4 regions of the Paenibacillus sp. P36 genome follow, and region 2 is predicted to be linked to each of the others. Evidence: riboswitches for the same ligand, from Rfam matches in the RefSeq annotation. Region 2 holds a riboswitch; each other region holds the start of a gene.
The links. A riboswitch is a leader RNA that binds a small molecule or an ion and turns the genes downstream of it on or off. The one in region 2 is predicted to bind cyclic di-GMP.
Positions count from the first base shown of each region.

Region 1 (8,161 bases), 2.5 Mb from region 2:
ACTTGGGTACAAAAACCTAGCGAAATTCGACGGCGTGTTCAACAGCCAATTCGCGGATGCCGCTGAAGTTAAGCAAGTAGGTACCGCTGCGATTGTGGTAGGGCTTAACATTATGTCCCTCAACGACGGCAAGTTTGCGCCGCAACAAGAAGTGTCAAGGGCTCAAGCAGCAAGCGCGTTTTACCGCTTCTTGCAGAAACGGGCGGAACTGCAGGACCAGCCACGTTATTACTACTAGGAAGCGGGCAAGAAGACGGATGAAAGGCATATGAATCTCGTGTCACCTCAGTTCCCCAATGATGCGAGATTCGCGTGGCCATTAACGTGTACACTGAAAAAAGGCTATCTTACAGGTCATAGACCCGCAAGATAGCCCTTTCTTCACGCGCTTATTCATGTTCTAAAACATTGGAAATACATAATGAACTAAGAAATATAGAACTCCGAAGATGATAATAATGTAAGCAGCATACTTGATGAAGGTGGAGGCTACTAAGCTGGAATCCGATTTTTTCTCCACATGGCGTTCTTCAATGTCAATATTACGTGGCTGTGTCGACATAGCAATCACTCCCTTATAAGTATCTTGCTAGTTAATACCCGCCATATTTTGGAGTGAAACATTAGCATTCATAAAATGTTCCAATAATATTTTCTTACAGGCGCTCCTCAGTATGCTACAATAATCTTTAAAATTTATTACGCATATTGGAGAGAAAGGAAGTAAGAGAAAATGGTTGTTTCCGGAAAAGTAGGTTTGGAAGAAATTATTAGGGCCAATCATGTGCTCAGCAAGGTGATCGAACCATCGCCTCTGCAACGCAATGAGCTGCTCTCTAACTTGTATGAATGTAACGTTTATTTGAAACGTGAAGATATGCAGGTCGTTCGTTCTTTTAAAATTCGCGGAGCGTACAATGTGATCCAAAGCTTGACGCCGGAAGAACGCGAAGCGGGAGTCGTGTGCGCAAGCGCCGGCAATCACGCGCAAGGCGTTGCTTACTCCTGTAAGCAGTTAGGGATTGAAGGGAAAATCTTCATGCCAACGACGACGCCTAGGCAAAAAATTTCGCAGGTGAAATTATTTGGCGGCTCTTTTGTAGAAGTCATTCTGACAGGGGATTCTTTCGATGATTCCTCCAATCACGCCAAGGCCTACTGCGCCAAAGAGAACAAGGTGTTTATTCACCCCTTCGATGATATTCGTACGATCGCGGGACAAGGGACTGTCGGTCTGGAAATCATGAATCAGATGTCCGATACGCCGGACTTTATCTTTGCAACTATCGGCGGCGGCGGTCTTGTAGCCGGTGTGGCGACTTATGTGGACAGCGTTTCTCCGCGTACCAAGATTATTGGCGTTGAGCCAGAGGGCGCTGCAAGTATGCAGGAGTCGCTCAAGCAAGGCAAAGTCGTAACCTTGTCTACGATTGAGAAATTTGTAGACGGTGCAGCTGTGAAGCAGGTAGGCGAGCTTACCTTTGATATTTGCAAAGAAAAGCTGGACGATATCGTTGTTATTCCTTCAGGCAAGGAATGCACGACGATCCTGGAGCTTTACAACAACAACGCCATCGTGATCGAGCCTGCAGGGGCTCTGCCTGTTGCGGCGCTTGATGCTTACCGAGATCAAATTCGCGGCAAAAACGTAGTTTGCATCATCAGCGGTGGTAATAATGACATAGACCGGATGCAGCAAATCAAAGAAAGATCGCTAGTGTACGAGGGCTTGAAACACTATTTCATTCTTAATTTTCCTCAGCGTGCAGGCGCTTTGCGTGAATTCCTGGAGGAAGTTTTGGGGCCGACCGACGATATTACCCGATTTGAGTATACGAAAAAGAATAATCGGGATGATGCTCCAGCACTAGTCGGCATCGAGTTGAAAAATAAAGATGATTATGAGGGCCTTATTGAGCGTTTGTCCCGCAAGGACTATGATTACATCGAGATCAATAAAGATCCTAAACTTTTCAATTTGCTAATTTAACTAAAAATAGGCAGAGTAGAAAAAATTATGATATAGTTAAATAGTCCTGCTTTTTCTTTGTTTACCTGAATATTGTAAAAGGCAAACTTGCCGAAAGGTAAGGACGCAAAGCTCCGGGTCTTAGGTTGCCGCCGCAACGATGACGGCTGGGCTGCCGAGAGGAGCAGTTTACCGATACAGGTACGCCTACGGCTATTCCAAATGGAATAGCCTTTTTTGATGACCGGAATGGAGGTTCCCCACGAATGAGAAGCCTTTTTATAAAGTGGATTCAACAGATGAAAGATCAGGAGCTGCGCTATGTGGGCATCCTTGGTTTCTTTCTGCTGACGGCTAATCTACTTGCTGCTGCTTCTTTTACATTTACCCCGAAGATGATCTTGTTCGTCCTCATTCAAGCACTCATTTGCTTCTTTTTTGCCATTCGCATCCGTTACTTGCGGCTTAACAGCATCGAACAGGAGGAAAAGAGTAAGCAGCTGGCTTACTTGGCCTACCATGATACATTAACGGGCTTGCCAAATCGACGGCTGTTCGAGGATCGCTTAAAGCGTGTGCTTCTTCATGCTCAGCGTTATGACCAGCTTGCGGCAGTTGTATTTCTCGACATGGACAGATTCAAAGAGATTAATGATTCTTACGGCCATGCCTCTGGCGATCAGCTCATTCGTTTGGCTGCGGAGAGATTGTTAGGTTGTCTGCGTGGTTCTGATACGGTGTATCGGCAGGGCGGCGACGAGTTTATTATTTTGCTTGAATCTTTTACCAAGCCGGAAGACGTCAGAGCAGTGGCTATACGCATTCAAAATGTGCTGGATGAACCTTTTATCCTGGATGGAAAAACCGTTACGATAACCGCTAGTATGGGGATTGCGTTATATCCGCTCGATGGGACTAAGCCCGAACAGCTTCTTCAGCGTGCGGATGAAGCGATGTACGAGGCCAAAAACCATGAGAATAACCGCTTCCAATTTTATGCCTCAGATATTGATACGATGGTGAAGAGTAAAGCTCACATGGAGAATGAGCTGCGCTTGGCTCTGGAGCAGGAACAGTTCGAATTACGGTATCAGCCGCAATATGAAATCGCAGGCCGTAAGCTCATCGGTACGGAGGTCAGCCTCCACTGGGAGAAGGGGTCCAAGCAGCTGAGCAAGCTCATGGATTGGCGGAAGGCAGCCGATGAACTGGGATTCATGGTCCCTATTGGCAAGTGGGCGTTTCAGGCTGCATGCCGGCAGATGAGGGACTGGCAGAACGCTGGGCAAGAACCGCTCAGAATGACGTTCACCATTAAATCTTCGCAGTTCAAAGATGATCATTTTATTGCACATATAGCTGATGTACTGCAAGAAACAGGTATCGATCCCAGGTTGGTCGAGCTGGACCTTACGGAAAGCATCACGTCTTCCAACGTGCAGGAAGCTAGCAAGAAGCTGACGATGCTGAAAAGGCTAGGCGTACGCATTGCCATGGATGACTTGTGTACGGGGCTTTTTACACGAAGCGGGCTGGAGGGTATGCCGCTGGATAGTGTGAAGCTGGACAGCACGCTGATCAGAGACCTAGTCGATGATGACGAGAATCAACTGCTTGCAGCTGCTATCGTTCGGATGGCCCACCGATTAGGATTGAAGTTAATTGCGAAAGGTGTCGAAACGGAAGAGCAATTCGAATACTTGAAATTTCTGCAATGTACGGAGGTGCAAGGAAAACTGTTCAGCAGTCCGCTATCCTCGGGACAATTCCTCACATTGATGACCAAAAAAAATTAAAATTGGTCATCTAGATTTTATTGACCGGCGGTAGTATAATAAATAATTGGGGCTTAAAACCTATATTGTGGGGCTACACAAAAAGACCATGTCAACTTGGTTAACATCACGAATTATGATCATTTGCCGTAGGATTGCTTTTCACTGAAGTACCGAAGTGATACACTCGGTCTATGATCAGACATACATATTTTAACTGATTCTGGTCAACCTAGAATGTGGGATTTAAGGTACAATTTTAAATTTATTTTTGGGGGTAAAGATGATGAAAAAAGTATTCACAACAGCGCTAATGGCTGTCACTGTGTCCGCAGTTGCTTTGACAGGTTGCGGTGCCAAAAAAGAAGAAACCAAACCGGCCGCTTCCGCTTCACCAGCAGCAAGTAGCGCAGCATCCGCAGCACCAAGCAACAACAGCGGTAAAGATTTCAAAATCGGCATGGTCACAGACATTGGTGGCGTAAATGATAAATCTTTTAACCAAAGCGCATGGGAAGGTTTGCAACAATTGAAGAAATCAACTGGCGCAAACGTTAAGAACCTAGAGAGTAAAAGCGATGCGGACTACACGCCGAACTTGAACCAATTCGTAAAAGACGGCTATAACCTGACTTGGGGTATTGGCTTCTTGATGGGTGACGCGCTTAAAACGGTTGCAACTCAAAACCCGAATGCTAAACTTGCGATTATTGATAACGTTGTAGAAGCTCCAAACGTAGAATCCGTAACATTCTCCGAGCAAGAAGGTTCTTACCTTGTAGGTGTGGTTGCAGGTCTTACGACAAAATCCAACAAAATCGGTTTCGTTGGCGGTATCGACATCCCGGTTATCAAACGCTTTGAGGCTGGTTTCGTAGCCGGCGTGAAAGCAGTTAACCCTAATGCGAAAATTCAAATCAACTATACAGGCGCGTTCGACAAACCTGACCTTGGTAAAGCGGCGGCAGCAACTATCTACAACGATGGCGCAGACATCATTTTCCACGCAGCTGGTTCCACAGGTAACGGTGTATTCAACGAAGCAAAAGACCGTGCGAAAAACGGTAAAAAAGTTTGGGTTATCGGTGTAGATAAAGACCAATCCCTTGAGTTCGGCGATGAAGTAACACTGACTTCCATGTTGAAACGTGTTGACAACGCGGTTGCTCGTGTTTCCAAAGACGTTATCGACAACAAATTCCAAGGCGGCAAAAACGTTACACTGGGTCTGAAAGATGACGGTGTAGGCCTTCCGGAAACTTCCAAGAAAAACGTGACTCCGGATATCTTGAAAAAAGTTGACGAGTACAAAGCAAAAATCATCAGCGGCGAAATTAAAGTCCCAGAAACTCCATAATACGGGTATAATAAGCATAGCGGTTACGAACGATAGGTTTCCTTTGTTCAAACAAGGCTAGTTACAATAACTAGCCTTGTTCTTAGTTTTGAGGGTTTTAAAAAAAATTGATCCTTAGGGTGATCTGATGAGTGAAATAGTCCCTGTTGTTGAGCTTAACAACATTACGAAGAGGTTTCCGGGCATCGTGGCGAACGATGCGATCAGCTTGAAGCTGATGAAGGGTGAAATCCATGCCTTGCTAGGCGAAAATGGTGCGGGTAAATCCACATTGATGAATATTTTGTTCGGGCTGTATCAACCGGACGAGGGTTTTATAAAAGTGCAAGGCAACGAGGTTTCCATTGATAGTCCGAATCGGGCGATTGAGCTGGGCATCGGGATGGTGCATCAGCATTTTAAGCTTGTACAACCGTTTACCGTAACGGAGAACATTATTTTGGGCATGGAGCCGAAAAAAGGGCTTAATGTCGATATTAGAACAGCGCAAGAGAAGGTGCGCAAGCTATCTGAGCAATATGGGCTTCGCGTTGATCCAAAAGCAAGAATTGAAGATATTTCCGTCGGCATGCAGCAACGCGTAGAAATATTGAAAACGCTGTATCGCGGCGCCGATATTCTCATTTTTGACGAACCAACAGCTGTACTGACGCCGCAAGAAATTAGTGAATTGATGGTCATTATGCGCAATCTTGTGAAAGAGGGCAAATCCATCATTCTCATTACACATAAGCTGAAAGAAATCATGGAGATTGCTGATACCGTAACCATCATTCGCCGCGGGAAAGTGATCGATTCCATTGCAAGCAAAGACGCGAATCCACAAATTTTGGCTGAGAAAATGGTCGGGCGCGATGTCTCCTTTAAAGTGGATAAAAAAGATGTGAAGCTTGGGGAACCTGTTCTCCAGGTTAAGAACCTGGTTGTTCGGAATCAACAGGGACTGGCTGCATTGAAAGAACTTAATTTCGAAGTGAGAGCCGGAGAAATTCTGGGTATCGCGGGTGTAGACGGCAATGGCCAAAGTGAATTGATCGAGGCGCTGACAGGGCTGCGATCTATTGATAGCGGGCAGGTATTGCTAACCGGAAGCGATATTACAAACCATACGCCGCGAGAGATCTCGGAGGCAGGTTTGTCGCATATACCGGAGGACAGGCATAAGCATGGACTCGTGCTTGATTTCTCCATGAGTGAGAACATGGTGTTGGAAACTTATTTCCATCCTGCCTATAACAAAGCGGGTTTCCTCAATTATGAAGCGATAGACCGCCATGCGGAGGCTCTGATCAAGCAGTTCGACGTAAGGACGCCAAGCATTTATAATAAGGCTCGCTCTTTGTCGGGAGGAAACCAACAGAAAGCAATTATTGCCAGGGAAATACACAAGAATCCGGACCTGCTCATTGCTGCTCAACCAACGCGCGGATTAGACGTAGGGGCGATTGAATTCGTGCATCGTCAACTGATCGAGCAGCGCAACAAGGGCAAAGCGGTTTTGTTGATTTCTTTTGAGTTGGATGAAATTATGAACGTATCGGACCGTATTGCCGTTATTTACGAAGGACAGATTGTGGGAGAAGTGCTGCCGCAAGAGACGAACGATCAAGAGATCGGACTTCTGATGGCTGGCAGTAAGCGCACAGGGAAAGGAGCTGCTCATGAATAAGGTTGCTCGTATTTTTACAAGTGAATCTGCGGTGAATCCCATCGTGGCGATTGTGCTCGGGCTGTTATTCGGAGCGCTCGTCATGCTGGCAGGTGGCTATAATCCGATTGCTGCCTACGGAGCGTTATTTGCCCGTGTTTTCGGAAATTCGTATGACATCGGGGAATCGATTCGTGCGATCACGCCTTTGATTTTGACGGGGTTATCCGTTGCATTTGCATTCCGGACAGGCCTATTCAACATCGGAGCTGAGGGGCAGTTCGTCATGGGAATGACGGGGGCTACTTTTATCGGTGTGAAAGTGACAGGTCTTCCATGGATTATTCATGCGCCGTTGGCCGTTATCGTCGGAGCGCTTGTTGGCGGACTCTGGGGAGCTATTGCGGGTTACTTGAAAGCAAAACGCGGAGTTAACGAGGTAATCACAACGATCATGCTCAATTGGATCGCGTTATTCCTGTCGAACTATATCGTGAATACATTCTTATTGGAGCCGAAGCAGCAGCGTTCTTATATGATTCAGGACTCGGCTTCGCTTAGCATTACTTGGTTGTCGGAACTAATGAACCATGCCAGGATTCACTGGGGCACCGTGATTGCGATCCTCGCGGCCATCGTCTTCTATATCATTCTTTGGAAAACAAGACAAGGTTACGAGCTGCGTGCCGTAGGCCATAATATTGATGCTGCGAAGTATGCGGGCATGAACGTGAATCGCAACATTGTGAAAGCGATGTTTATCTCGGGTATTTTTGCCGGCCTTGGCGGCGTATTTGAAATTCTCGGTGTGTTTCATTATCAAGTCGTTGCGGCAGCTTCGCCTGGTTACGGCTTTGATGGGATTGCAGTATCCTTGCTGGGCGCTAACAATCCGCTCGGGATTGTCCTAGGGGCCGCGCTGTTCGGCGGATTATCCTACGGATCGGCGGGAATGAGCTTCGGGGCCGACGTGCCGCCGGAAATTATCCGCATCGTTATCGGCTCGGTGATTTTCTTCGTAGCCACACAAGGCATCGTCAAATGGGTGCTCATCCCGTTCTATAGCAAACGCAAGAAAGAGAGGGCGTCGTAACATGGACCTGCTCACAATGCTTAACGCGTTTTTCACGAAATTCAGTGAACTTATTAACACAACGCTCGTATACTCGACAGCGCTGATTTTCGGTGCTCTTGGCGGTATTTTCTCGGAGCGCTCCGGCGTGGTGAATATCGGGATTGAAGGGCTTATGGTCTCCGGAGCCTTCGCATCCGCGGTTGGCGCTTATTATGCGGAAGAGGCGAACATGGGGGTTTGGTCCCCGTGGATCGGCTTGCTGACGGCCATGCTGTTTGCGCTTATCTTCGCGCTCATTCATGCAGTAGCGACTATTACTTTTAAAGCGAATCAAGTT
Region 1 is NZ_AP038372.1:8,460,295-8,468,455, reverse strand. Features, by position in the region: gene ACKTT9_RS37210 (S-layer homology domain-containing protein) at 1-238, shown strand, start outside; gene ACKTT9_RS37205 (hypothetical protein) at 401-562, opposite strand; gene ilvA (threonine ammonia-lyase IlvA) at 734-1,990, shown strand; cyclic di-GMP riboswitch class I at 2,061-2,149, shown strand; gene ACKTT9_RS37195 (putative bifunctional diguanylate cyclase/phosphodiesterase) at 2,236-3,765, shown strand; gene ACKTT9_RS37190 (BMP family protein) at 4,031-5,101, shown strand; gene ACKTT9_RS37185 (ABC transporter ATP-binding protein) at 5,229-6,770, shown strand; gene ACKTT9_RS37180 (ABC transporter permease) at 6,763-7,842, shown strand; gene ACKTT9_RS37175 (ABC transporter permease) at 7,844-8,161, shown strand, end outside.
Region 1: linked by a shared signal. The riboswitch ahead of ACKTT9_RS37195 (putative bifunctional diguanylate cyclase/phosphodiesterase) and the one ahead of ACKTT9_RS10080 (hypothetical protein) in region 2 are both predicted to bind cyclic di-GMP.

Region 2 (8,161 bases):
AAAGATATGGTGCATATTTTAGGCATTCAACCGGCTTCCATGACCTTCCTTCTTCGTGGGTTAGAAGATAGAGGGATGATCAATCGTGTACCAGACAAGTTGGATACCCGTATCAATCGTATTTATTTGACGGATAAGGGCTCCTCCATTAAAGAGGCTTGTTTAGCTATTGTCGAAGAGGGAGAAAAGATGATTCGCCAAGGATTTTCCGATCAGGAAATCGCCTTGATGCTGCATTGGATGAAGCGTGTTGACAGTAATTTTCAAGGGTGAGTGGACTGGTAAAATAGGTTGTATTGCAGTCTTTTTTTGGATATATAGTTAGATATCTAAATAATATTCAGAGTCGTTGATTTCATGTTTGGGATCATTATAACGGATTTCGGGCTTTTTTTATAGATAAAAATGAAAATTTAACATAATAAAGTCGAAATATTTAATTGTTGACAGCTAAAAATAAGTTAGATATCATAATATTCAAATCAAGGAAATGGAGGAAATTGGAAATGAATAATAAAAATTCTAATTCATTGTATGAACGCAGCAATTTGAGAAGAGTAGCGGAACTGCAAGAAATTGTGCCACAAGGTTCCAAAGCATTTTTTCAGTTTATGGGTGAGGCTTTTGGCGAGAAGGCCATTACGTCGAGAACGAAAGAATTGATCGCTGTTGCTGTCACGCATGTTACGGGATGTCCTTACTGTATTGATGTTCACACGGGCAAATTCAAAAAGTTGGAAGGCTCTGTAGAAGAGGTAGTGGAAGCTATTCTTGTGGCAGGGGCAGTGAACGCCGAAACTGTGTTATTTCATAGCGTGAACGCATGGAATACCATGCATGATCTCGTTTCTAACGAGCTTTATGCAACGAGCAACGCAAGCAAGCTGCCGCAGGTTAAGGAAACTCGTCCGGAGACGTTTGCGGCTTTCGAACAATTCCAGTCCACTGCCATGGCGGATGGCGCTATCGATGCCAAAACGAAACAGTTAATTGCTGTTGTCATCGCACATGTGAATGGCTGTGCTTATAGCATTGACAACCATACGCGGAAATTCAAGGAGTTAGGCGGGACAGCGGAGGAACTAATGGAAGGGCTGCTGGTCGGCGGTGTTGCGAATGCAGGCTACGTCCTGACTCATGGCATTAACGCACTCAACGCCTTTGATTATCATTCGGACGCAGTAGCCCAGAATTAGAGTTAACATCAAATTCTAAGCCACAAAACATGATTAAAACTGGCTTCCCGCTCGACTTCGGGGAGTTCTTTTTTATTCGACAAAAAAATATAATTAAGGACACGAACTACCGTTTTTCGTGTATAATGGGTTCTTGATCTCATTTCTTAACCTTTGGTAAATTAGCAGCGAGAGGAGTTCTGACAGATGAATCGATTACGTGGTTTTCTTGGTTCGTATCATCCGATTGTACATACGTTAATTTTGGGAACGGTCATGGCCAGAGCGGCGTCTTCCATGAGTCTGCCTTTTCTGGCGATTTACTTGGCTAAACATACGTCGATGAGCGCGGTAATGATTGGGGTCGTAATTGGAATGGGAGCCTTGGCAGGAACAGTCGGAGGTTTTATCGGCGGCAATTTATCGGACCGATTTGGCCGACGCATCATCATGCTTGCTGCACTTTTTGGATGGGCGGTTGTGTTTGTAGGTTTTAGTATCGTGAAATTACCGGTTTTGTTCATGATGCTGAACATGCTGAACGGCTTGTGTCGCTCCTTCTACGAACCTGTCTCGCAAGCCTTGATGGCTGATTTGACCGAGCCGGCTAAGCGACTCAGTGTGTTTTCAATGAGATACATGGCCATCAATGTTGGTGTTGCTGTAGGACCTTTATTGGGTGCTTTTTTTGCAACGATGGATGGAGCATTGCCGTTTCTACTCACTGGAATCGTATATTTTATCTATGCGGTTACCCTCTACGTTCTCCTTATAGTTTTTGGTATTAAGCAAATAGAAGGGGAGAAAAAACAACCTGTTACGTTTGTCTCCGCATTGCGGGTCATTCAACGTGATGTCACGTTTCGCTATTATATTCTTGGCGGAATTATAGGGGCTATCGGCTACTCGCAAGTCATGGTGACACTATCGCAATATTTGGAGCAGAATTTCACTGAAGGTGTGAAAATGTTTGCTGTCCTCATGAGTGTCAATGCCATTGTGGTTATTGCGATGCAAATACCGCTTACGCGTATTTCTGATAAATACTCGCCACTTGTAGCGATTATTTTTGGCAATTTGATGTTTGCGTTAGGCGATATCGGTTTTGCATTCTCGCATTCGTTAGTACCCATGATTATTTCCATGGCGATTTTTACACTAGGCGAAATATTAAATTACCCCGCGGCCAATATGCTGATTGATAAACTAGCACCGGAGCATATGCGCGGTACTTATTTTGGAGCACAAACGTTAACCAACATAGGTCATTTTATGGGACCTTGGGTTGGTGGCTTTCTGCTCGTAGCGTACGGGGGCACTGCACTTTATCTGGTTATCGCTTTTGTGACCCTTGCGGGATCTCTCTTTTATTGGAAGGGCGCCAATAATCTACAAGCACTGCCCAAAAATAGGTCGAAAAAAGAAGTTTTTTGATAGATATTGCAAAATTAGTTCTTGCGAACTATACGATTTCAAAACAACATCCCTTATTCTTGAGAGTGTAGTTATTTCTTGTATAAGAATTCACAACACATCTCGACAATGGCAAAACTGACGAAAGTCAGTGACGCAAAGCTAAAGGGGCTACCTTGTTCATAAACGAACTCGTTGCCAGCCAGCTGCCGAACGATTGGGTATTCAACTTAGATCCCCCTCCGATCGGTACACTATGGTGGGGTTTTTCTCTGTCATAACTTTCATAATCTATGGATAAAAGGAGGACCAAGCAGCATGCAGTCTGATTTACATGAAGAGCAAAAAGTAACATCACTTTGCGGCAATCATGTTGCCCGTTTGGTGCCATCCTCGGATGGACCGAAACTAATGATTAATTTAGAAGAGTACGCACTTAATGAGACGTGTTGGGATGTTGAAATGTTTCAGGGGAGAAGCAACAGCATTTTAATTTTCTACTGGAAAGGCGAAGTTAAGCTTTCTGTGAAAATGCCTCCGATGCCGCAAATTGAAGCATTTATGACTAGACTCTACCAAATTTTGACGTCCAAATTAAGAACGGTTCAGCCCATCTAGGCGAACTGTTTTTTTTTATCCCAAAAGCTCTAATGACAAAATGATTGTCACAAATCGACAGGTGCTGATATAATGATACACATATTCATACATAGTTCTTAAGTACTAACTTCGTAGGGGGATTTGCGTTATGCGATTAATTACGCGTTCGGATTTTGACGGTTTAGTATGCGCAATGCTTTTCAAAAAGCTAAACATGGTCGATGAAATGAAATTCGTTCATCCCAAAGATATGCAGGATGGTCTGGTCGAGGTTACCGAGAACGATATTTTGGCGAATGTGCCTTATGTTGCAGGTTGCGGATTATGGTTTGACCATCATTCCAGTGAACTTGAGCGGATGGGTGAGAAGGTAGCTTTCAAAGGGGAAACCCGTATTGCACCAAGCGCAGCACGCGTCGTTTATGATTATTATGGTGGGCAAGAAACCTTTGGTGATATTGACGATATTATGCAAGGCGTAGATAAAGCGGATGCGGCACAATTCAGTAAAGAAGATATTTTGAATCCAACGGGTTGGGATTTATTATCGTTCATCATGGATGCCCGTACGGGTTTAGGACGTTACCGGGACTATCGAATTAGCAATTATCAGCTAATGGAAGAGCTTGTGGATCACTGCGCGGTGATGACGGTCGATCAAATTATGGAGCTTCCTGACGTTAAGGAGCGGGTAGAACGGTATTATGAATTGGATGCTCTGTACCGTGAAATGCTTGCAAAACATACGTATACAGAAGGAAACGTGATCATTACGGATCTTCGGGACGTGGAAACCATCTATCCTGGCAACCGTTTCATGGTTTACGCGCTTTATCCGGAGCAAAATGTATCCATTTGGATCGTGGACGGACGTAACAAACAAAATTGTGTATTTGCCTGCGGACACAGCATTGTGAATCGCACCTCCCAAACGAACATCGGGACTTTGATGCTACAAAATGGCGGAGGCGGTCACCACGCAGCAGGTACGTGTCAGGTAGAATATGCGCAAGCAGAGAATATTTTGAAGAAAATTGTTGAAACGATGAGAGCAGACGGATAAAATAAGAAACGAGCCGCAGGATGGGGAATTCCCGGATTGCGGTTTATTTACGGAGTGGGGAGGCGTGTTAGTGAAAATCGATCGCATTCATCATGTGGCCATTATTAGCTCGAATTACGAACAGTCGAAGCATTTCTATGTTGATTTGCTAGGAATGACGATCGTAAACGAGTTGTACCGGGCAGAACGTGATTCCTACAAACTGGATTTGCGCATAGGAGAAACAGAGCAGCAGATTGAATTGTTTTCGTTCCCAAATCCTCCATTAAGAGTGGATAGACCGGAAGCGCGAGGACTTCGGCACTTGGCTTTTGTCGTTGGAAATATGGACGAAAGCGTCAAAGAACTAGAGAGCAAGGGAATTGCGGTTGAACCGGTACGGATTGATCCCATTACAGGTGATCGGTATACGTTTTTTGCAGACCCAGATGGACTCCCATTAGAGTTGGTGGAACATGCCGAACGATGATGCATCAAACAATGAACAAAAAGCAAAATTAGGCTTTGCTATAGGATGCATGTGGAGTATTCTGCTGTCTATTCCGCTTTGGGCCATAATCATTTGGCTTTTGATGAAAAAATAAATCCCTCAAACGCTCGACTGAACAGGGTCGGATTAGCGGTTGGGGGATTTTTTTGTTGGCATTGGTATTAAACTTAGTAAACGTTGATTCGTCGAATAATTCCGTTTAGGCTGTCATAAATCACGATGTTTCCATGATGATCGATAGTAAAAAGGAAACTGCCCTTGAAACTTAAAGCGCCAGGACCTTCAACCTGATCAGTAACGGATTTACCATCAACAATTTTATCATTTACGGCAGGCTGCTCATAGGTTTGTGTTTTCGGATCATATAAACCCTTGTTATAGGTTAAAAGAGCAACATTAGTGTACTCATCCATTTTCCCAGCAACATCAACTTGATAAATCCTAGTAGTATCTGAAATGTAGAAATACCCATTCCTCGAAGAGGCTCCGGTTATTTGACCCAAATTAACCCTCGCTACCTCAGTAATCGTGCCGTCCAAGTTAACCTTGCTTATTTTTTTATTCGTTTTATCGAGGATATACATTTTCCCGTCAGTGTTTAAAGAAACATAACTTGCCTTCTTTTCAGGTAGGAATCCAATTACTTTACTCTCATTAGGTGCCTGAAAGTCGAATATTTTCCCCGAAAATGCATTGCTGTAGTAAAAATGATCTTGATCTAAAAACGAGATAAAATTGTTTTCTTCATTCATGGAACTTTCTAAATTATAAGTTACCATTTTAACTTCTGGTAGTATCTCATAAATAATTACGGCTTCTTCGACAAAGGGTCTCGCAGCATGTGCCATCAAATACAATTTGTCAGTTAAACTATCGTAATACAGTTTTTTTGGTGTGATATTTTGATAGGATACACGTTGCACAGCACCTTTTGAATCCTTATACTGCACGTCAAATTTACTATCTATAAAGGTTGTATGCTGTATGTTTTTTCCATCCCCATTGTTTTGATTATAGGATAAAATTCCATAAGGGTAGGATTGACTTTTGACGTCAAAATCTATCATATATAGATTGCTTTTTGAGTCTGAAATAATATCTTCTATTTTTACATTGCTTCTTTCTGTAATTGGTCGTTCAATCGATAAATTATCTACAGTTGGCTTGTCTCGTTTTTCATTTACAGGTGTAGGTTGAATGAGCTTATTAGTGATTGTAATCATTTGCGTTGTACCATCGAACGAAACAGTCTGATCCATATTTTCAGCAATAAAGCGGAGAGGGACCATAGTCGTATCATTAAGTATTGTAGCTGGCTGCTCCAATGAAGTAGAAGCACCGTTAATCACGGCATCTTTACTGTCGATTGCCAGAGAAATCTTGGTTTTGGCTGTAGAAAGTATAATTATCCGTGTAACGTCATCCCATTGGACCGTAACTCCCAGAGTCTCAGCAATAAAACGAAGCGGCACCATGGTCACGCTGTTCATTAAAGTAGGCGGGACTGGAAGTGTTTGAGTTTGACCATTAACGGTAACAATTTGCTCATTCAGTTTAAGTTTTAGCTCATGCTGATACTTAGTAGCTGATGAGTCTTGTGCAAAAGCAGGTTGAATAGATAGAAAAATACAGCTGATGCTTAGTGTTAGAAGTTTTGTGATTTTTTGATGAAACACGATTATCTTCCTCGTTTTCTATGATTTAAAAGCGTAGATTCCACTTTCTGAATAATGTATATTCCACATATTGTTACATTTTCCTTTTACCAAAAATTATCTGTTAACTTAATAGCTTTGGAGATGAAAACTGTGAGGAATAAACAAACTGTACGGATAGCTCGTCTAATAGAAGAGATCGAGAGTAGACAAAGGTAATAAAATCAGTCAACAAAATTGAACTCTTATACTCATGTGGCATTAATGTATTAACCCTATAATAAAACTTAGTATATAAACCTTATTGATTTCAGCAGCTATTAGATCCCATTTTTGGTGAGGAGGATGCGCTTGGAAGGAATTTTATTGAACGGCCTTTATGTATTCTTAGTTCTATTTATTTGCTACATAATCTTTATCTTGCCGACACAATGGCTAAAAATTGAGCGGATAAGATATCCTCTTAATCTAAATGTGAGAATCCTGCAAATAAGTGACATGCATGTTGAAAGATTAAGAATTCGTCCAGCCAGAATAGCCGCTATTATTCATGATGAAAAACCGGATTATATATTTATTACGGGTGATTTCACCAAATACCGAAAAATGCTTCCTAAACTTGAAGAGTACCTAAGAGCGATTGCGATTTGTAACGTGCCTATTTATTGCGTTCTTGGAAACCATGATTATCAGCAGAAAAATGTCAATGATCTTATCAAGCTTTTAAGAAAATATGGGCTTAAATTGTTAAGGAATGAGTCGCTGCATTTAGAACAATTTGAACTAATTGGAATTGATGATTTCGATTCTGATAAAAGTGATATTAAGGCTGCTTTTCGAGCTATTGATGATCGCAGAACGAAACTCATTATTACTCACGATCCTAACATCGTGCTACACTTGAATAAAGAATTCGATTATTTAATGGCTGGACATCTCCACGGTAAACAGTTTAATATTCCATTTTTCTTTCATATCAAAAACGCAGGTAAGCTGCCTAGAATGGGGATTTACAAGGGATTGCATAAACAGCAATATGGGGCTTACTACATATCTAAAGGTATTGGGCAAACTGGCGTCAATGCGAGATTGTTTGTTAGAAGCGAAGTGACTATGCATTATTTATAAAAAGACAGAGGCAGCTGAGATGTAAGGAACTCAGCTACCTCTGTTTTCATTTCGAGCGTTGCTACTGCGGAGTAAAGCTAAGCTAACGGACACCAGTGCCGTTATTACGCTGAAATTCGAATGGTTTCGCGCCTAACGGACATCAGCGCTCTTATTTGCCCATCACGCGGCTAAATTGCCTGCAAAGTAGGCGAATAGCAGCGCTGTTGGCCGTTAGAAATCTGAATCGGCGATTTCAGGCCGATTAAAGGCTCCTGTGTCCGTTAGCGTAATCGCTGTTCGTACTACTCGAGCTAGACAGTACTATGCGAAAACCTTAAGAGCAATCCAAATGCTGAGGGAGCAGAGATCTAGAGTTTCTCCTGCGAAGTAAACTGAGCTAACGGACACCAGCGCCGTTATTGCACTGATATTTGTATGGTTTCGCGCCTAACGGACATCAGCGCTCTTATTTGCCATTTCCGCGGCCAAATTGCCTGCAAAGTAGGCAAATAGCAGCACTGGTGTCCGTTAGAAATCTAAATCGGCGATTTCAAGCCGAATAAAGGCTCCTGTGTCCGTTAGCCTAAGCGCTGGCGACACAGCTCGGGCTTAGACTTTAACACGGGTCTATGGAGTACCCATAAGAGCCATCTAA
Region 2 is NZ_AP038372.1:2,201,085-2,209,245, forward strand. Features, by position in the region: gene ACKTT9_RS10065 (MarR family winged helix-turn-helix transcriptional regulator) at 1-273, shown strand, start outside; gene ACKTT9_RS10070 (carboxymuconolactone decarboxylase family protein) at 507-1,196, shown strand; gene ACKTT9_RS10075 (MDR family MFS transporter) at 1,383-2,609, shown strand; cyclic di-GMP riboswitch class I at 2,710-2,802, shown strand; gene ACKTT9_RS10080 (hypothetical protein) at 2,907-3,206, shown strand; gene ACKTT9_RS10085 (exopolyphosphatase) at 3,337-4,251, shown strand; gene ACKTT9_RS10090 (VOC family protein) at 4,322-4,720, shown strand; gene ACKTT9_RS10095 (stalk domain-containing protein) at 4,909-6,417, opposite strand; gene ACKTT9_RS10100 (metallophosphoesterase) at 6,748-7,524, shown strand.

Region 3 (8,161 bases), 2.2 Mb from region 2:
ATAATTCTTCACCCTTGTTACCAACCCTATCCGGGTCTACTTTCCAGTACTTTGTCACGATCTATCATCCTTACTTCCAAAATGAAATCAAGTTAACTAAACCATGAAACGATTTTTTTGGTCATTTCCCAGAAGAAAAACTTCACTTTAGGCTGCGTGTCTTCAGTCGCATCAACCATGACAGGCTGCGCATCCGTACTTGCTTTCTGCTTGACCGTTGGCTGGGCTGCTTTACTGTCTTTTGCCGCAGGTGCAGGTGTAGACGAAGTTTTCAATTTGTCTTGTCCTTCTGTTTTCGCTACTACAGCGGCAGTTGCCACCGCTTCACCTGAAACCGAATCTACAAAGCAGAGCGGCGGGAATAGCACGCACCACCAATTCTGGCCTTCCCCACTGCCAATCGTGACACGCAGCGCCTCATAGTCACCTGCAGGGTAAACTTCATTCCCGTACATTTTCGTAGGAAAAGGGACTTTGCCAAGTTCAACCGTATGTGTGTAACTGTAGCCACGGGCTTCAATCATTTGTCCAACAAGTTCATCGAACTCCGGCAAATGAGCCAATACTACCGCTCTGGCTTCATCCAAGGAATGCGGGCCAACAACCCAACCTTGCATACGTTCAATAATTGCATCGCGAATTTCACGTTTCAGTGCTTGATCCTGAGCCGAATCCGAGTTTGCTAGAATACGCAGGCGAATAGATTCTTCCGGTATGGTAGGCGAAATAACCGCCGCATTCGTACGATTGGATTCCCAACTAGTTATCATAACAATAAGTGCAAAAGCCACGAATAATAAGTGCTTGAATGAATGGCGATCCGTTCTTTTTACCATGAGGAAAAGCCCCTTTCCCTTCGCTTCTACTAGCCAGTATAGGCAAAAAGAGGAGAGGCTAAACCTACTAATCTATTTAAATTTGGTAGATTTGATAGAGTTGGGATTCAGTTAACTGCCAAATCAACAAAATCCCTGTCAGGTCCTATCTTTAGCGGAACCAGAGAACGCTATTTTAGGAAAAACGGGCTGTTTCCCTCTCTGAACGGAGCTACGGGGTCTTATTTAATCGCCATGGAGTGTTTATCAGGCAAAACCGGCAAAATAGCGGACTGTAGTTCCTGTACCAGCTGAAAAATGTGACTTTAGAGCGGAATAGCGGACCATTGTTCCCTTCCCCATTATCAAGATCAACGCCACCACTGGTTACCAACAACAAGCCCCTACTGCTCCCGCGGCCGGATCGCGATCACGTGGCGATCAATCCCCTGGAGATCCGGTACGAACCGGATCTCCTCCCAATCCGCGGCGGCGCGCAGCATCGCCGCCACAGCCTCCGCCTGCCCGATGCCGACCTCGAACCCGACCACGGTCGGGATTCGCGGCAGCAGCGGCAGCTGCGCAATCATCCGGCGGTACAGGTCGAGTCCCTCGACACCGCCGAACAAAGCCGTGTGCGGCTCGAACAGCCGCACCTCCGGCATCAGCGCCGGGAGCTCGCCATCAGGGATATACGGTGGGTTAGACACCAGTATATCCGGAGCGATCCGGCGCTCAATGTAAGGCTCGAGGAGGTCGCCCTCGAGCCACTCCACTCGCGCAGCCACGCCGTGGCGCTGCGCGTTCGAGCGGGCCATCTCCAGCGCTGCCGCGGAGATGTCGCTGGCCGCCACGCGCCAGTCTGGGCGCGCGTGAGCCACCGTCACCGGGATGATGCCGCTCCCGGTGCCAACATCCGCAAGCAGCGGAGCGCCTTGCGGGAACAGACGCGAGCCCTCGCGGAGCAAAGCTTCCACGAGCAGCTCCGTCTCCGGCCGCGGAATCAGCACAGCCGGACTAACGGCAAACGTAAGGCCGTAGAAATCCTGCTCGCCGATTACATACTGTACCGGCTCTCCCGCGGCCTTCCTCTCTACTAGCTGGCGCCAAGCGCCCTCCAGCTCGGCAGGAAACTGTTCCTGGAAGCGGAACAGCAGCTCAGTTCGACTGCAGCCCAATAGGTGCTGCAGCAAAAGCTCCACACAGGAAGCCGCCTCCGCTACGCCCAGCTTCCCTAAAAAAGAAGAAGCCTCTACATAGGCTTCTCTAATCGTCTTCGAGGCAGTTGGCATCACATTGCCTGCTCCCCATTATCCAAAGCATCCGACTGCGCAGCAATCGTTAGCGCCGACACGATTTCTCCCATGTCACCGTTAAGCACTGTATCTAGTCGGTGAAGCGTCAAACCAATCCGGTGATCCGTAATCCGGCTTTGCGGGAAGTTATACGTGCGAATTCGCTCCGAACGGTCCCCTGTACCGACTTTGCTTTTACGCTCGCCTGAGTATTTCGCTTCCTCTTCCTCGCGAATCTTATCGGAAATTCGTGCACGCAGTACGCGAAGCGCTTGCTCCTTATTGGAGTTTTGCGATTTGCCGTCCTGACATGTTGCCACAATGCCCGTAGGCACGTGCGTCACGCGAACCGCTGATTTCGTCGTATTAACGGACTGACCGCCCGCTCCGCTCGAACAGAATGTATCTACGCGAATATCCGCGTCATTAATAACGATCTCAACTTCTTCCGCCTCAGGCATCACTACAACTGTTGAAGTGGAGGTATGAATACGTCCGCCTGATTCTGTTACTGGAATACGTTGTACACGGTGCGCTCCGCTCTCAAACTTCAGCTTACTAAAAGCGCCTTTTCCTGTGATCATGAAAATAATCTCTTTGAATCCGCCCAAATCATTCACGGAAGCATCGAGAATTTCCGTTCTCCATCCTTGCGCGTCCGCGTAGCGGGTATACATACGGTAAAGATCGCCCGCGAACAGCGCTGCTTCATCGCCGCCTGCTGCTCCACGAATTTCAACGATGACGTTCTTGTCGTCATTCGGGTCTTTTGGCATCATGAGGATTCTGAGTTGTTCTTCCAGATTAGCCGATTGCTCGCTAAGCTCTTCGATCTCCATTTTCACCATTTCACGCATTTCATCATCCAGCTTCTCGTTCTGCATCGCTTTCGCGTCTGCCAGCTGCTCGCTCACGCTCTTATATTCATTATAAGCATCGTAGGCTTCCTGAAGATCGGATTGTTCCTTCGAATACTCTCTAAGCTTCTTCGTGTCACTCGTCACATCCGGGTCACATAGCAGCTCACTTAATTTATCATAGCGGTCCACAATGGACTGAAGTCGATCCAACATAACGGATCACTCCTTTCTTTATTTTTTATTCATTAAACATTAAATCGGAAATGCATAACGTCCCCGTCATTCACTACGTACTCTTTACCTTCCAGACGCACTTGCCCTTTTTCCTTCGCGCCGTTCATGGAACCCGCCGTTACCAAATCCGTATAAGACACAACCTCGGCACGAATAAATCCACGCTCGAAATCGGTATGAATTACGCCAGCCGCTTGAGGAGCTTTCGTTCCTTTGCGGATCGTCCAAGCTCTTACTTCCTGCACCCCAGCTGTAAAATACGTATACAAGCCAAGTTTGCGATAAGCTGCTTTAATCAATCTATTCAAGCCGGACTCTTGAAGTCCCAACTCTTCGAGAAACATTGCTTTTTCTTCTTCTTCGAGCTCAGCAATCTCGGATTCCACCTTCGCGCTGATCGAAACAACTTCGTTGTTTTCTTTCGCCGCGTATTCCTGAACGATTTTAACAAATGGATTCTCATCCGCTGTTGATACTTCGTCTTCGCTCACATTGGCCGCATAAAGAACCGGCTTCATGGTCAACAAGTGAAGGTCGCGAACAAGCAGCTTCTCATCGTCGCTCAAGTCGATGCTGCGCGCTGGCAGATCGTTATAAAGAGCTTCCTTGATGCGTTCCAAACACTCAACCTCAGCAACAACTTTTTTGTCGCCGCCTTTCAGGTTTTTGCGGGAGCGCTCGATCTTTTTCTCAACGGACTCAATGTCAGCCAAAATCAATTCAAGATTAATCGTCTCGATATCGCCAATCGGATCTACTTTACCGGAGACGTGCGTAATATTATCATCCTCAAAACAACGGACAACATGCACAATGGCATCCACTTCACGAATGTGCGCCAAAAATTTATTTCCAAGCCCTTCGCCTTTGCTCGCGCCCTTCACCAAACCCGCAATATCAACGAATTCGAAGGCTGTCGGAACAATGCTCTTAGGGACAATCATCTCTACCAGCTTGTGCAATCTCTCGTCCGGTACTTCAACTACCCCAACATTCGGATCTATCGTACAGAACGGATAGTTTGCAGATTCTGCCCCCGCCTGTGTAATTGCATTAAACAATGTCGATTTTCCTACGTTCGGTAGACCGACGATACCTGCTTTCAAAGCCATCGTAGTTACAACTCCTTAATTTTCGAAAATCATCCTTCTTATTATATAGTACTTGGAACGCAAAAAAAAGCCTGTAGGCTACTGATTAGCTGCAGACTTTTTTTCCAGTGCTTTTTTTGTTTCATTTTCCTGCTTCTGGACGAAGTACGTTTCAATCTGATTTTTTAAAATAAATCCGCGCAGCGCGTTCGTTTTCTCATCCGGGATGCTGACAAAACTAGCACCGTAATAGTAGCCGTCATTCGTTTTTTCTTGCCGAACAATTTCCATTGTACATGGCACCAAAAAGCCCAAAATTAACTCCACTTCCAGTTGAGAGTTCTTTTGAATGACTTTTTCAAGCATAGCATTTTCACTGATCGTAAATCCTAAACCATTAATAGATAGATTTTTGATAGAGAATCGAATCGGTGTATCAAAATGATGTTTGAGCTTCTTGTTTCTATCTTGGAGCGCGAAAAGAAGCCCTTCATTCTTCACATCTACGCGAGGGAATTCCCGCTTTTCCGTGAACTTCCTGCGGTTTTCAGGAGGATTCAGAACAATCAACGAACCCTGCTCCTTGGCCACAACCACCGTATCCATAACAAACAGCCCGGATTTCGTATATACCGTCATTTTACACTTATCTCCCAGCGCAAATACATGATACTCCGGCAGCTCAACTTCAATAATGTCACCTAGTGCATAGGTCAGCACGCCAGTGGCTACGAAATCTTCCTTGCTCAGCATCGCTTTGCTGTCAATCATTACATCAGCGTCGTACCCTTCTTTGCTGCCGTAGAACTTAGCAGATTTTTGTTTGCTAACCACTTTGTTGATCAACCCTCCCCGCGTTCCATATAAAAAAATAGACTGCCCCTGCTTTGGGGACAGCCTATTACCTCAACCTGAAAAAGCATCGATTTTCGGTAACCAGGCTGTCGTAGTTCCATAGGAACCGTAGACCCTCGGCTTTGCGTCCTTACCTTTCGGTAAGTTTGCCATTATCGAACCTTACAAATGAATTGTCATGCTTTGTCGTACAATATCGTGCTATATGGTCTAAAAGACCTACGTTATCTCTCATTATACGGTTGGATTTCCCTATTATCAACTAATTCTCTTGCATACATCTGGTATTTGTTGTATGAATGTTAGAAGAATTAAATATCCACAACTTTTCGAGTTATACACATTGTTATCCACAGGTTGTTAACAACGAATATTTGTTCGATCCTTTGTTCACATGTGGATAAGATTATTTTTAGTGAGGTGTCCCCCTGTGGATGAATATAATGAACATATCCCGTGGATGAAAGCGGCCATAGAGGAAGCCCGTAAAGCCGAAGCCATTCGAGAGGTCCCGATTGGTGCCGTCGTTGTCTATCAAGGGGAAATTATCGGCCGCGGCTACAATCTTCGTGAAACGACGCTGGATCCGCTTGCTCACGCTGAAATGATTGCTATTAAGCAAGCCAGCGAGCATTTGCAAGCGTGGCGCTTGCTTGACTGCAAGCTCTACGTCACGCTGGAGCCTTGCCCGATGTGTGCCGGTGCGATTGTTCAAGCGCGCGTTCCGCAGGTGATCTACGGCACAACCGATCCCAAGGCTGGCTGCGCGGGAACGTTGATGAACTTGCTGCAGGAGGACCGGTTCAATCACCGGGTCGATGTGGTCAGCGGCGTGCTGCAAGAGGAGTGCGCGACGATGCTGACGCAGTTTTTCCGCAAGCTGCGCGGGAAGGAATAGCGCGTTGGCGTTGGCTTTTGGCTTTGGCTTTGGCTTTGGCTTTGGCTTTGGCTTTGGCTTTTGGCTTTGGACTTTGCCGTTGGGGCTGGGCGCTAAGCTGAGTGCGAGCTAGCTTCGCAAGCGGTCGCCTCGCATTGATACGCGAAAGGGAACTGATCCCCTATTCGCCGGATCTTAAGTACTTCAGCGAGGAAGTGGGAACTGTGATCCGCTATTTTAGCATTTCTAGCCGAAATCTTGGCTAACTAGGCGAAATAGAGCCCGGTAGTTCCGTCTGAACCCTGGAAGTGTACGTTTTGGCTTAAAAAGCGCCCGGTAGTTCCCCATCGCACGATGCAGTTAACGAATTTCAACTACAAGTTAAATCTTGCCACTCAAAGGTTGCGCCATATAAGGCTTCGTGCTATCATAATCTTTGCCATGCGCCCGTAGCTCAGCAGGATAGAGCAACAGTTTCCTAAACTGTAGGCCGGATGTTCGAATCATCTCGGGCGCGTATACAACATAACGCCAGTTAACGGTATAAGCCGTTAGCTGGCGTTTTTTTTCAATCCACAGGACAGTTAAATTCTTTTAAAGCTTTGTTCATATTTTCTTTTAATTTATCTACATATCCAGTAAGATCACCAGAATGATTGCTAAGATTTGCGTTGTACTGATTGACTTCATTGTTTATCTGCTCTGTGTAAAGAGCAGCGATCTCGTGACATCTTGGACCTCTAATTGGCGAATTTGACACGGGCAGCGGTGTAGGCGTTGGTTGAGGTTTATTCGGAACAGATACATCCGTTGTATTATCTACACGCTGAGAGTTCCAAGTCTTCATAAAATGGTATTCTGCTAGGTTGTCCTTACTGCTCTTACTAAACTCCTCAGCATTTGATCGTTTGACGGTAACAAAGTTTCTAACCGAGTTATTATAAATAATGCTTACTATCATTGAATCTACAGGTGAATTAACCAAAAAATCGGAGAGTGCAATGGTATGATCTTTATCTGCACTATCATTTGACATTTCTAAATCTATTTTTAAATAAGCGCCATACTCATTATAGATAAGCTGCACATTTTTCCCCTGATATTCTTTAGCTTTCTCATTCAATGACGGAATAGTAGCTGCAAAATCTTTCATTGCGTTATCTTCCTTTACTTGAGGGAATGCAAGATCAACGGTGTACTTCTCAGCATCCCACGTCACCGATGCCCCGGCTTGTTTCAACAGGTACAACGGGACAACGGTTCTGCCATCTTGTATCGTAGCAGGCACATCCTCGGCTTGAAGCTCTTTCCCCGCTAATAAAACCTTCACGATTGGAGCCCCCTTGTAGTCCCCATGAAGGCCCGCCGCATGAACGACACCAGCCAAACAGAAAAACGCTAGCATAAACACAAATAGTTTCTTTTTTTTCATAAAAACTTTCTCCCCCACCCAAATAAGCTTGTTGATTGCCACCTGTAACATTTCTAATATTTCTAGAAAATTCCTGCAAAAATTCAATTTTTTCTACCTATCCACATGTTAATAGACTTCCGGCCCGCTGAGAAAAAAAATCAGCGTTATCAACATCAGTACAAGTAAGAGGTTTTTAGAACGTTATTAACAACGAAAAAGAGGGAGGTTTATCCCCAATCTGGCAAGGAGATGCACCAAACAGTAGTACTCAGGAAAAAGCATGCGCTGTGTTGTACTTTTTGCAACAAAAAGACGGAGGTTCGGCTTCAATTCGCAGTTTCGTTGTACTTTGTGCAGCACTTTGGAGAGGGAGGGACGGTATTAACCCCATACAGGCCAAAATGAGTGTACTTCATACAATGAAGATGACGATTCCGGGGTAAAACCGCCTTCAGTATTGTATAAAGTACAACATAGGGCGGGGCGGCATCTCAGCGCAAAAAAAGAGCCCACCGCATCAAAAAGCGGCAGGCCCTCCCTACTTCATCCGGTCCCGATACTGTCCCGGTGTCATATTCTCATATTTCCGAAAAAGACGGATAAAATACGATGGCTGATACCCAATCTGCTCCGCAATCTCGTTGACCTTTAAATCGGACTCGACCAGCAGTTTCTTGGCTTTATCCATCCGCAGGGTGATCAAATAGTCGATGAAATTCA
Region 3 is NZ_AP038372.1:37,598-45,758, reverse strand. Features, by position in the region: gene ACKTT9_RS00200 (L-threonylcarbamoyladenylate synthase) at 1-58, opposite strand, end outside; gene spoIIR (stage II sporulation protein R) at 93-836, opposite strand; gene prmC (peptide chain release factor N(5)-glutamine methyltransferase) at 1,220-2,107, opposite strand; gene prfA (peptide chain release factor 1) at 2,107-3,183, opposite strand; gene ychF (redox-regulated ATPase YchF) at 3,216-4,316, opposite strand; gene ACKTT9_RS00175 (PilZ domain-containing protein) at 4,395-5,129, opposite strand; cyclic di-GMP riboswitch class I at 5,224-5,311, opposite strand; gene tadA (tRNA adenosine(34) deaminase TadA) at 5,566-6,048, shown strand; tRNA gene ACKTT9_RS00165 (tRNA-Arg) at 6,471-6,544, shown strand; gene ACKTT9_RS00160 (stalk domain-containing protein) at 6,596-7,459, opposite strand; gene ACKTT9_RS00155 (helix-turn-helix transcriptional regulator) at 7,980-8,161, opposite strand, start outside.
Region 3: linked by a shared signal. The riboswitch ahead of ACKTT9_RS00175 (PilZ domain-containing protein) and the one ahead of ACKTT9_RS10080 (hypothetical protein) in region 2 are both predicted to bind cyclic di-GMP.

Region 4 (8,161 bases), 210 kb from region 2:
AATCGCCGGTTGATCCGGGAAGTAGTAGCCGATATCCGACTGCGCACCATTGCCGCCAAAATGCATCCACTTCACGCCGGTCATTCGCTCACTCCAGCCGAGGCTCGTGGACTTCGCCTGCCCGTTCACAATGAGCGGATTGTCGCCGGCTGCATTCAGCTTACGCTGCTCGACGATCGTTTCGATTGTCCGGTTATCACTGCTTGAGATCCCCGAGCCTAGCGCGACGATCTCGTCGCCGAACATGAACCACGACTTATTCGCTTGCAGCGTCGTGCCGATCTGCTTCAGCTGCATGCCGGAGCTGCCGTAGGCCCCCATCTCGACGCCGCCTGCCCAGCTATTGCCCGGCTTGCCTTCGCCGTCCCCATTTTGATAATCACTGAAAGCGCGCGGTCTTGTATCCACCGTCGTACCCGGCAAGCGGTACCGATTCGCCGTCGCCCAATAGTCTTCCATATACTGTGCTTGATCGCCGTTATACAGGTACGTCATCCCGTCACCCGTATACCAGCCTTCCCCATTTTCACCATTGGTCAGCTCATAGGTCTGGATGCGCTTGGAGCTTTTACTGACGCCAAACGTGTAGTCATCCCGAACTAACAAGCTTCTGGCCATCCCCGCAAACTCGTAGTAACCGCCCGCTTCCCGATCCGGCACAATCGCAGCATCACGGACCCACTCCTTCACAGAACCAATCAAGTTGATCGAAGATATAAAATTGTAATAATTAAAGTGCGTCTCATCCTGCGTAATCCACGCTTTCAGCAGGCTCTTCAGCTTCTGCGCATCGGCCGCCGGCGCATTCAATGCCATTCTTGCGAGCGCCGACATGATGCCTGCCGCCGTTTTCTGTGAATTATCCGAACCGCGCACTATTGATCTGCCGTTAACGAAATCCATCGTCATCCCCTTATAAATCACTGGGGCGACCCCATCGTAGATCCACTGATAGATGTTATTCACGTTCGGATCGGTAATCGGCCAAGGGCTGCCGTTCAGCAAGTAAAGGAGCTGGCTGATCCCTTCCAGCATTACCGAGCCATAGCTGCCTGTGTAAGGCACAGACGTATGCATGACGAAAGAACCGTCATTGTAAAAACCGTCGCCTGCCGTTACATAGGCAAACAACGGAGACATCTCCGTCGCTGCAGCACGTATGCGCGCTTCCGATTGCAGCAGTGCGCCGTCCACGAGCTTATACAGCAAAATATCCGAACGATTAGCTCCGGTATAGTAGGAGCTGGTATCAAATAAATTGGATTGAATATCCGGCGTATAGTGATCAATCGCTCCAATATAGCGCGCGATCTGCTCCGGCGTCAGCGCATCGTACATCATGACGATGATATCCGTCATTTTCACCGGAATGCCAATCTCGAAATTCCACCAATTGCCGAAAGCGGTACCCGTTTCGTTGTATTGCTTCGTGTAGACCCAATTCAGCGCAGAGGCGATATCGTCACGCAGTTGCAAATTGTGGTAGAGCGTACCTCCCTTCGTCGAGTAAGCGTACGCCATTTCACGAATACGCGAGATATTGTTATGAATCGCGTCAGAATTGCCGCTGCTAACAACGCTGTCCGTCCACAGCACTTGGCGGTCTGCCGACTTCTGAAGCGTCGACCAACGGGTTTGTCCGTTCGTCGTTAAGGTGGCCACCTTTGCCTGTACATCCGCATCAGATGTATCTAAGTTGTCACCGCCGTCAAGTCCTGCTTTGCGCTTTAAGCGTAAACGCTCGAACTCGCCGGACACTGCTGCTTGATCAATAACTTTAATCATAGTACTCGCTGTTTTTCCTCCATCCACACTCGTCGTCGTGAGTGATGTTTCCCCAAGCTTCAGACCGGTCACGACACCGGCCGCATCCACAGACGCAATCGAGGCATCGCCAATTGCCCAGGTCACGGCTTGATTCCCTGCTTGCGCCGGCTGAAAAGTCGGCACCAGCGTAATCGTGTCCCCTTTGATCACCGTCGCCGTACTCGGCAAGGTGATCGATTGAACACTCGGCGGTTGCACCTTCACCGTCGTTGAAGCTGAATGGCTGCCATCTGCACTAAGCGCCGTAATCACGGTCTGACCGGCCGTTACGGCGGTAACAAGCCCTTGCGCATCGACCGTTGCGACAGAGGGATTCCCGCTTGTCCATGTGACGTTTTGATTCGTGGCGTTTGCCGGTGTAAAAATAGGCGTTAACTTCACCGTGCCTCCAACCGCTACGTTCTGCTCCGCAGGCAGTGCCAGGCTATCCACTGGCACATTGGTGGCGACCGTAATCGTGGATGACGCTGTTTTCGCGCCATCTAACGTCGTAGCCGTTACATGCGCGGTGCCGACGGCAATACCAGTAGCCACACCGTACGTGTCGACCGTCACGGTTGCCGGCGCGTCCGAGCTCCAAACGACGCGTTGATCAGCGGCATCCGAGGGCACGACTTGCGCAGCAAGTGAAAGCTGCTTGCCAACGCCAATCGTCGAAGCAGTTGGCAATATGGAAACGCTTTCAACTGGCGCGTAACCATAGACGCGCACATCATCTAAAAAGGAGGTGCCAAGCTGTGCCGTTCCTGTTTGTGTAAATTTAATGGTGTTAATCGTATCCCAAGCCGCTCCTAAAGTGATACCGGTTACGACCTGCACATCATTGAGGAACACGTCCGCTTTTTGCCCAGTTTGATCGATGATCGCTTTCACCCGATTCCACGTATTTGGCGTGTACGTTCCCAAAGCCTTACTCAAAATGGACATCTGACCTGTTTCCGTTAACGTCAAAAAGTTTTTCCACACGCCACTGGTGCTCTTCACATCGAGCAACCGAATATGAGCAGTATCCTCAGCTCGAACCGATGCTTCCAGAACCACTTTGCCGGCAATATTAAGTCCAAATTTCCCCGTGTACAGTTGAGTGCCCGAAGTGCCAGACACCAGTTTCAAGCTAAGATCACTTCTGCCGTAGACGGCTTCCCCAACCGTGTAGTCCGTACCTGCTTTCGCATTATACAACCCCCAGTTGCCACCTACTTCTGCTGCTGGCCCCGTCGTCGATGGCGTTGTAGGGTAACTATTAAAACTCGCCGCCACATAGGTGGTCACTGCAGCCTGTGCCGCACTCGGTCCCGCCATGCCGTAGGGCAGCAGCAGATTGCCTGCCATCGCAGCGATGAGGACGCATACTTGCATCCTTTTACTCATGGACATCTCCCCTTCATGATTTGATGCTTACACGTTCATTATAAGAGGAGGTTCCGCCTTGCAATATTTCCATTTCATCCAACCGGCTTAACAAATTATTTCTACCATGTACAAAATGTCCATTTGGATTTACAAATACTTACCGCGCATAGAAAACTGCCTGATGAAAAAGCCAGTCTTCCCTATCATCTTCTCCGCACTTTATCAATGCTTAAACATTCGAGCTCCCGGTGGCTTCGATTACGTTCGATTTTATATACTCCCCGTATCCAGCCCGTCTTTATATTCTACAATTTTGTTCTTACCGGTCCGTTTAGCAGAGTACATGCTTAGATCAGCTTGCTCGAGCAGCTTCTCTGGGGTTAAACCATATCGATATATGCTGAATCCTATGCTTAAGGTGACATTACTCTCTCTTTCTACTCTAGAACGGAAGTTCTCTGCCCACTCTTCAATACGCGAGATAGTATCTTTATCATCAATAACAGCAATCAGTTCTTCACCTCCATAGCGTCCTGGAAAACCAATATCATCCGTCTCTTCTTGCAAAATTTCAGCGACGGTCTTTAAAGCAGCATCCCCAGCATGATGGCCAAGGGTATCATTGAGCTCCTTGAAATTATCAATATCTGTGAATACGATTGCACATTCCCCTTTTTCTACACATTGCTTAATTCTAGTGCTGATAGCTTTACGATTGTACAGTCCAGTTAGCCCATCTAATAATGAGGAGTTCACAACACTCTGAAACATAGTTATGAAACGTTCAATTAATATTAAGAGCAGGATAAAATAGTAAATAACCGGTAGAATATCGAATATAATCAGGATCCATTTTTCTGTTTGCCATAGGTCTGTTTCAGCGTTTCCCACAACAATACATAAATAGATTATTAATGATACCCGATGTTTAATTGTTTCACCTATATAAGGGCTAATAAGTAACCAGGAGATACAAACAGCGGCAAATTCAATTATGGAGAGTGATAACTCAGCTTTAAGAGAACTTGTTAGGAAGAGTAAAAGTGGGATGAAAATCGCAGCAGCGAGGTAGTAAATTATGCTTCGTTTTATCTTTTTAAAGTATGACGCGTATATTCCAATATTTAAATTCATGAACATGATGGCACTAGCAATGTGCAGTAGCGATCTGGATCCTAACGAGGTAATTTTAAGCACTTCATATCCCATTGATAATATCAGGCCGAATGTTAGGATCAAATATACTTGTTTTCTCCTTAGTAGATATAGTCTTAAAACCATAACGAGCATTACTATTAGCAAGACACTACAAATTGTATTTGTGTAGAGTTGAAACGTTATTTGCACTCATATACATCTCCTTATTCATGCTTAGACCCATGGCTTTGTGTCTCCACCTTTCGATGGATTTGCCTTTGTTCATTATTGCTTGTTAGTTGAACCTGAGATCATCGTTGTAAATAAAATGGCTCAGATTTATTCTCTTCGTTTTTAAAAATATTGACGAGAAGCAGGACTAAAGAGTCTCTATAAACAAGTGCTTGAAGCTCACGAATGGAATGTGTTCTGGTTTTAAACTTAATATTAGCAATATGATTTTTCAGAGTTTTTTCGGCAATATGGAGTTGTTCACTTAGCTCTCTATTGTTGCCTCCACAAACTGTCAGCAGGCGTAATACCTCATTCTCCCTCCGAGTGAGACAAAAACGCTCCTTAAACGTATTGAAGTACGCATTAAACACGGGGGACTCCACAATCAATCGGTTTAATATCATCGCTAGATTCATTCTCCTTATACTAGTAAGCGTTGGAAGAGAGACTTCTGGTCTTGTAGATCCTTTTTAAACTTAAGAAGAAAATTGTTCTTGTAACGTTTTGGAAAGATCCTTCAAACGGAGTAACTCTCTATTAATGTGGTGAGATGCATTCGATTGAGTTTCTGTAGTGCTGTAAAGCTCTTGTACGGAAGCCACGCTTTCTTCGGTAACCGCTGATATGTTAGTCATTTCATTAGAAATCACTTGTGACCGTAGTTCAATATGTTTCACAGATTCATTAAGGGCTTCAACAATATCAATCATCTCGGTAATAGCCTCGTTCATTTGCTTCAAACTGGATATCGACGCTTCTGCAAGTTCAACCGTGTAAGTTGTGGCTTGTCTTCCAACTTCAATCTGGGTTAAAGATTCTTCACTTTCCTCTTGAATATTCGTTAGAATTCCCTTTATTTCATATGTGGCCCTATTACTCTGCTCAGCTAATTTCCGGATCTCACTGGCAACGACAGCAAACCCCCTGCCATGCTCCCCAGCTCGTGCCGCTTCTATAGAAGCATTTAAAGCTAAAATGCCCGTTCGGCTAGCTATTTCTTGAATCGTGGTAATAATATCCCCTACTTGGTGAGAAGACTCGTATAAATTTTGCATGGTGTCCGTCGTTTGTTGTATCGCATGGGATACAATTCTAACTTGCTCGAACAAAGGTTCAATATTGTTTTGATTGTTATGCATCGTTGTGGCTGTAGTCGCAGCCGTTGCCTGCAAGTCAGAAAAGGATTGGGAATTCTGCTCAATCATCTGATTAATACTGTGCAGATTAGTCTTCATATTGCTCAGTGATTCACTTTGAATTTCAAGACCTGTAGACACTTCTTTAAAAGTAACCAGCATATCATTATTTGCAACAATGTTATTTTCAGATTTCTCTGAAATGATCACAGACGTTTGCTCTAATACTTGCGAATGTTTTTGTACCGTTTCGAGTAGCGCTTCAGCTTCTTTTTGTTTAATTGCTTTTTCCAATTCTATTGCGTTCATTATTCTTTTCTTGGATAAAACCTGGAGACTTGTTGCACTGGACGTTAAAATCAGAAATATAGCGTGAATAAGAAGCATTAAAAAGGAGTATTCGCTATTCCCAAAGATCAATTTAGGCACTAAGAAAAATCCAAAAATATGCTGCACGGCGAAAATGCCTGTCATAAGAGCAATTAGCTTAATATCTTCGTAATAAGCTACTATAGCAACCACCATAAATATAGAAAAATGCATCTCTATCCCCCCTCCTCCACCAGAAATAATAGAGATACTAGAAAAGGTAAGAACTAATGTATTAAGCATTGGTATCATGGGTTGATCAGTTTGCTTTCGATAAAGAAAATAAGCTGCCCCCAAGAAAGCCGCGGGAATAATGAACAAAATGTTCAGCGCAAGTGAATAGTGTTGGCCGCTATCATGACCGGTTGCCATATTCTCCATCAACATCATGTGTCCCATGTTTTCCATGAAATTAAATTTTCTATACAATAAATGGATGATAAAGCTGAGTGCTATGGTGCCCAAAGATATCTGTAACATGAACCTGTTTTTCTGTCCTATCATTTCTAAAATCCTCCTATTTTAACGATATTATCCAACCTGATTTAGTTGTTTTCAATCTCGTTTTGCTCCTTGTGTTGGGCGCTGCTCCCGAATATAGGGTTCATCCATATACACATTCGACTTTTCCATATATAATATGGATAATTCTTCAAGCTGCTGAATAAGCTGTTTACATTCAAGAATAATGTCAAGCAAGGACTCAGTCGAGCCATTTTGATCAGACATAGTTATCTCCTGTTCTTCTAAGTTTTGTGGGAACGTTCCCTTAACGTTTTCTCCAGTATTATGAACATTATATTATTAAAATGAGTATGATCAATCTAGAGATTGTTAACACTGTGTATAGTTTTATTTAACCACGTGAGATAAGGTGCCTCCATGAATTCAGAACAGATCCGCTATATTCTACAAGTAGCCACAGAAAAATCAATACGAAAAGCAGCAGATAAATTACATATAACTGCCTCAGCCCATTAGCCAATCCATTCATTCATTAGAAAATGAACTAGGAATAACCATATTTCAACGAACTAGCAAAGGAACAATGCCAACGCCTGACGGAGAAATCGTAATATCCAAACTTTTAGAAATGAAAACGAAATATATAGAATTATACGAAGATATTAATCGCGCAAAAAATGGGGATTATTTAAAATTAAGAATATCGTATGCCAATACATTTGGTCATATCATTAAACAAGCGTTAGTTTCTTTCAAAAAGGAATTTAAAGATATCCAAATAGAGCTCCTAGAAAAATTGCCTCAGCAGATTTGCGAAGAAATTACAACCAATTGCATTGATCTTGCTTTTATTCCTGAAGAAAAAGAATTGATGAATCGGAATTTTGATATTGAAACGCTATATACAAGTCATTTTTGCATTTGCGTTGGAAAAAATTCTCGTTTTCGAAATAAAGAATTTTTAACATCGAAAGATTTAAGAAACGAATCTATAATTGTTCTCGACTCTACCTCTCACAAAGAAATGGTCAAAAGAGCAAATCTAGAGGGGAATTCGATTTATGTAACGGTGACCGTTACTGAACCAATTGGTGAGTTTATAATGAGTTCGAATGCCTTTACAATTATGGACAATTTTTCATTAAAGGGCCATGATCACATTACTAATGGAACTCTAGTTCAAATTCCATTTAAAGATCCAGATTATTTTTATAGAGATATATGGGCTGTTCATTGCAATACGAATCTATCCAGCTATACCAAGGAATTCTCAAAGCATCTACGAGCTCAATTTGATTAAAAAAGAAAACCGCGTCAAATAAATTGTTTCCCCCTATTAGGAAGAGATTAAAAAGGCGTTCACTCTCAATGAGTGCACGCCCTTTTTTTAAGTTTAGAACTGTATTGTCTACTTCAAATACTTAATTGTCACCTGATATTACTTGATGGATAACAAGTTATTATTGATCAATTCTTATCTTTAAATATAAAAAAAGGTGTGTATCATATTTACTGAGAAAAAATATGTTAAAAACGGTTCATTTAATTCTTGTTAATTATGATTTATCCGCTGACATAGGAACTGAAATTACCGCCAAAATAAAGACTACCTAGTCCACCACTACTCGTAATCCAACTCG
Region 4 is NZ_AP038372.1:2,415,987-2,424,147, reverse strand. Features, by position in the region: gene ACKTT9_RS11075 (polysaccharide lyase family 8 super-sandwich domain-containing protein) at 1-3,198, opposite strand, end outside; gene ACKTT9_RS11070 (GGDEF domain-containing protein) at 3,451-4,419, opposite strand; cyclic di-GMP riboswitch class I at 4,514-4,604, opposite strand; gene ACKTT9_RS11065 (response regulator transcription factor) at 4,629-4,967, opposite strand; gene ACKTT9_RS11060 (methyl-accepting chemotaxis protein) at 5,028-6,560, opposite strand; gene ACKTT9_RS11055 (hypothetical protein) at 6,612-6,785, opposite strand; gene ACKTT9_RS11050 (LysR family transcriptional regulator) at 6,939-7,037, shown strand; gene ACKTT9_RS11045 (LysR family transcriptional regulator) at 7,021-7,821, shown strand.
Region 4: linked by a shared signal. The riboswitch ahead of ACKTT9_RS11070 (GGDEF domain-containing protein) and the one ahead of ACKTT9_RS10080 (hypothetical protein) in region 2 are both predicted to bind cyclic di-GMP.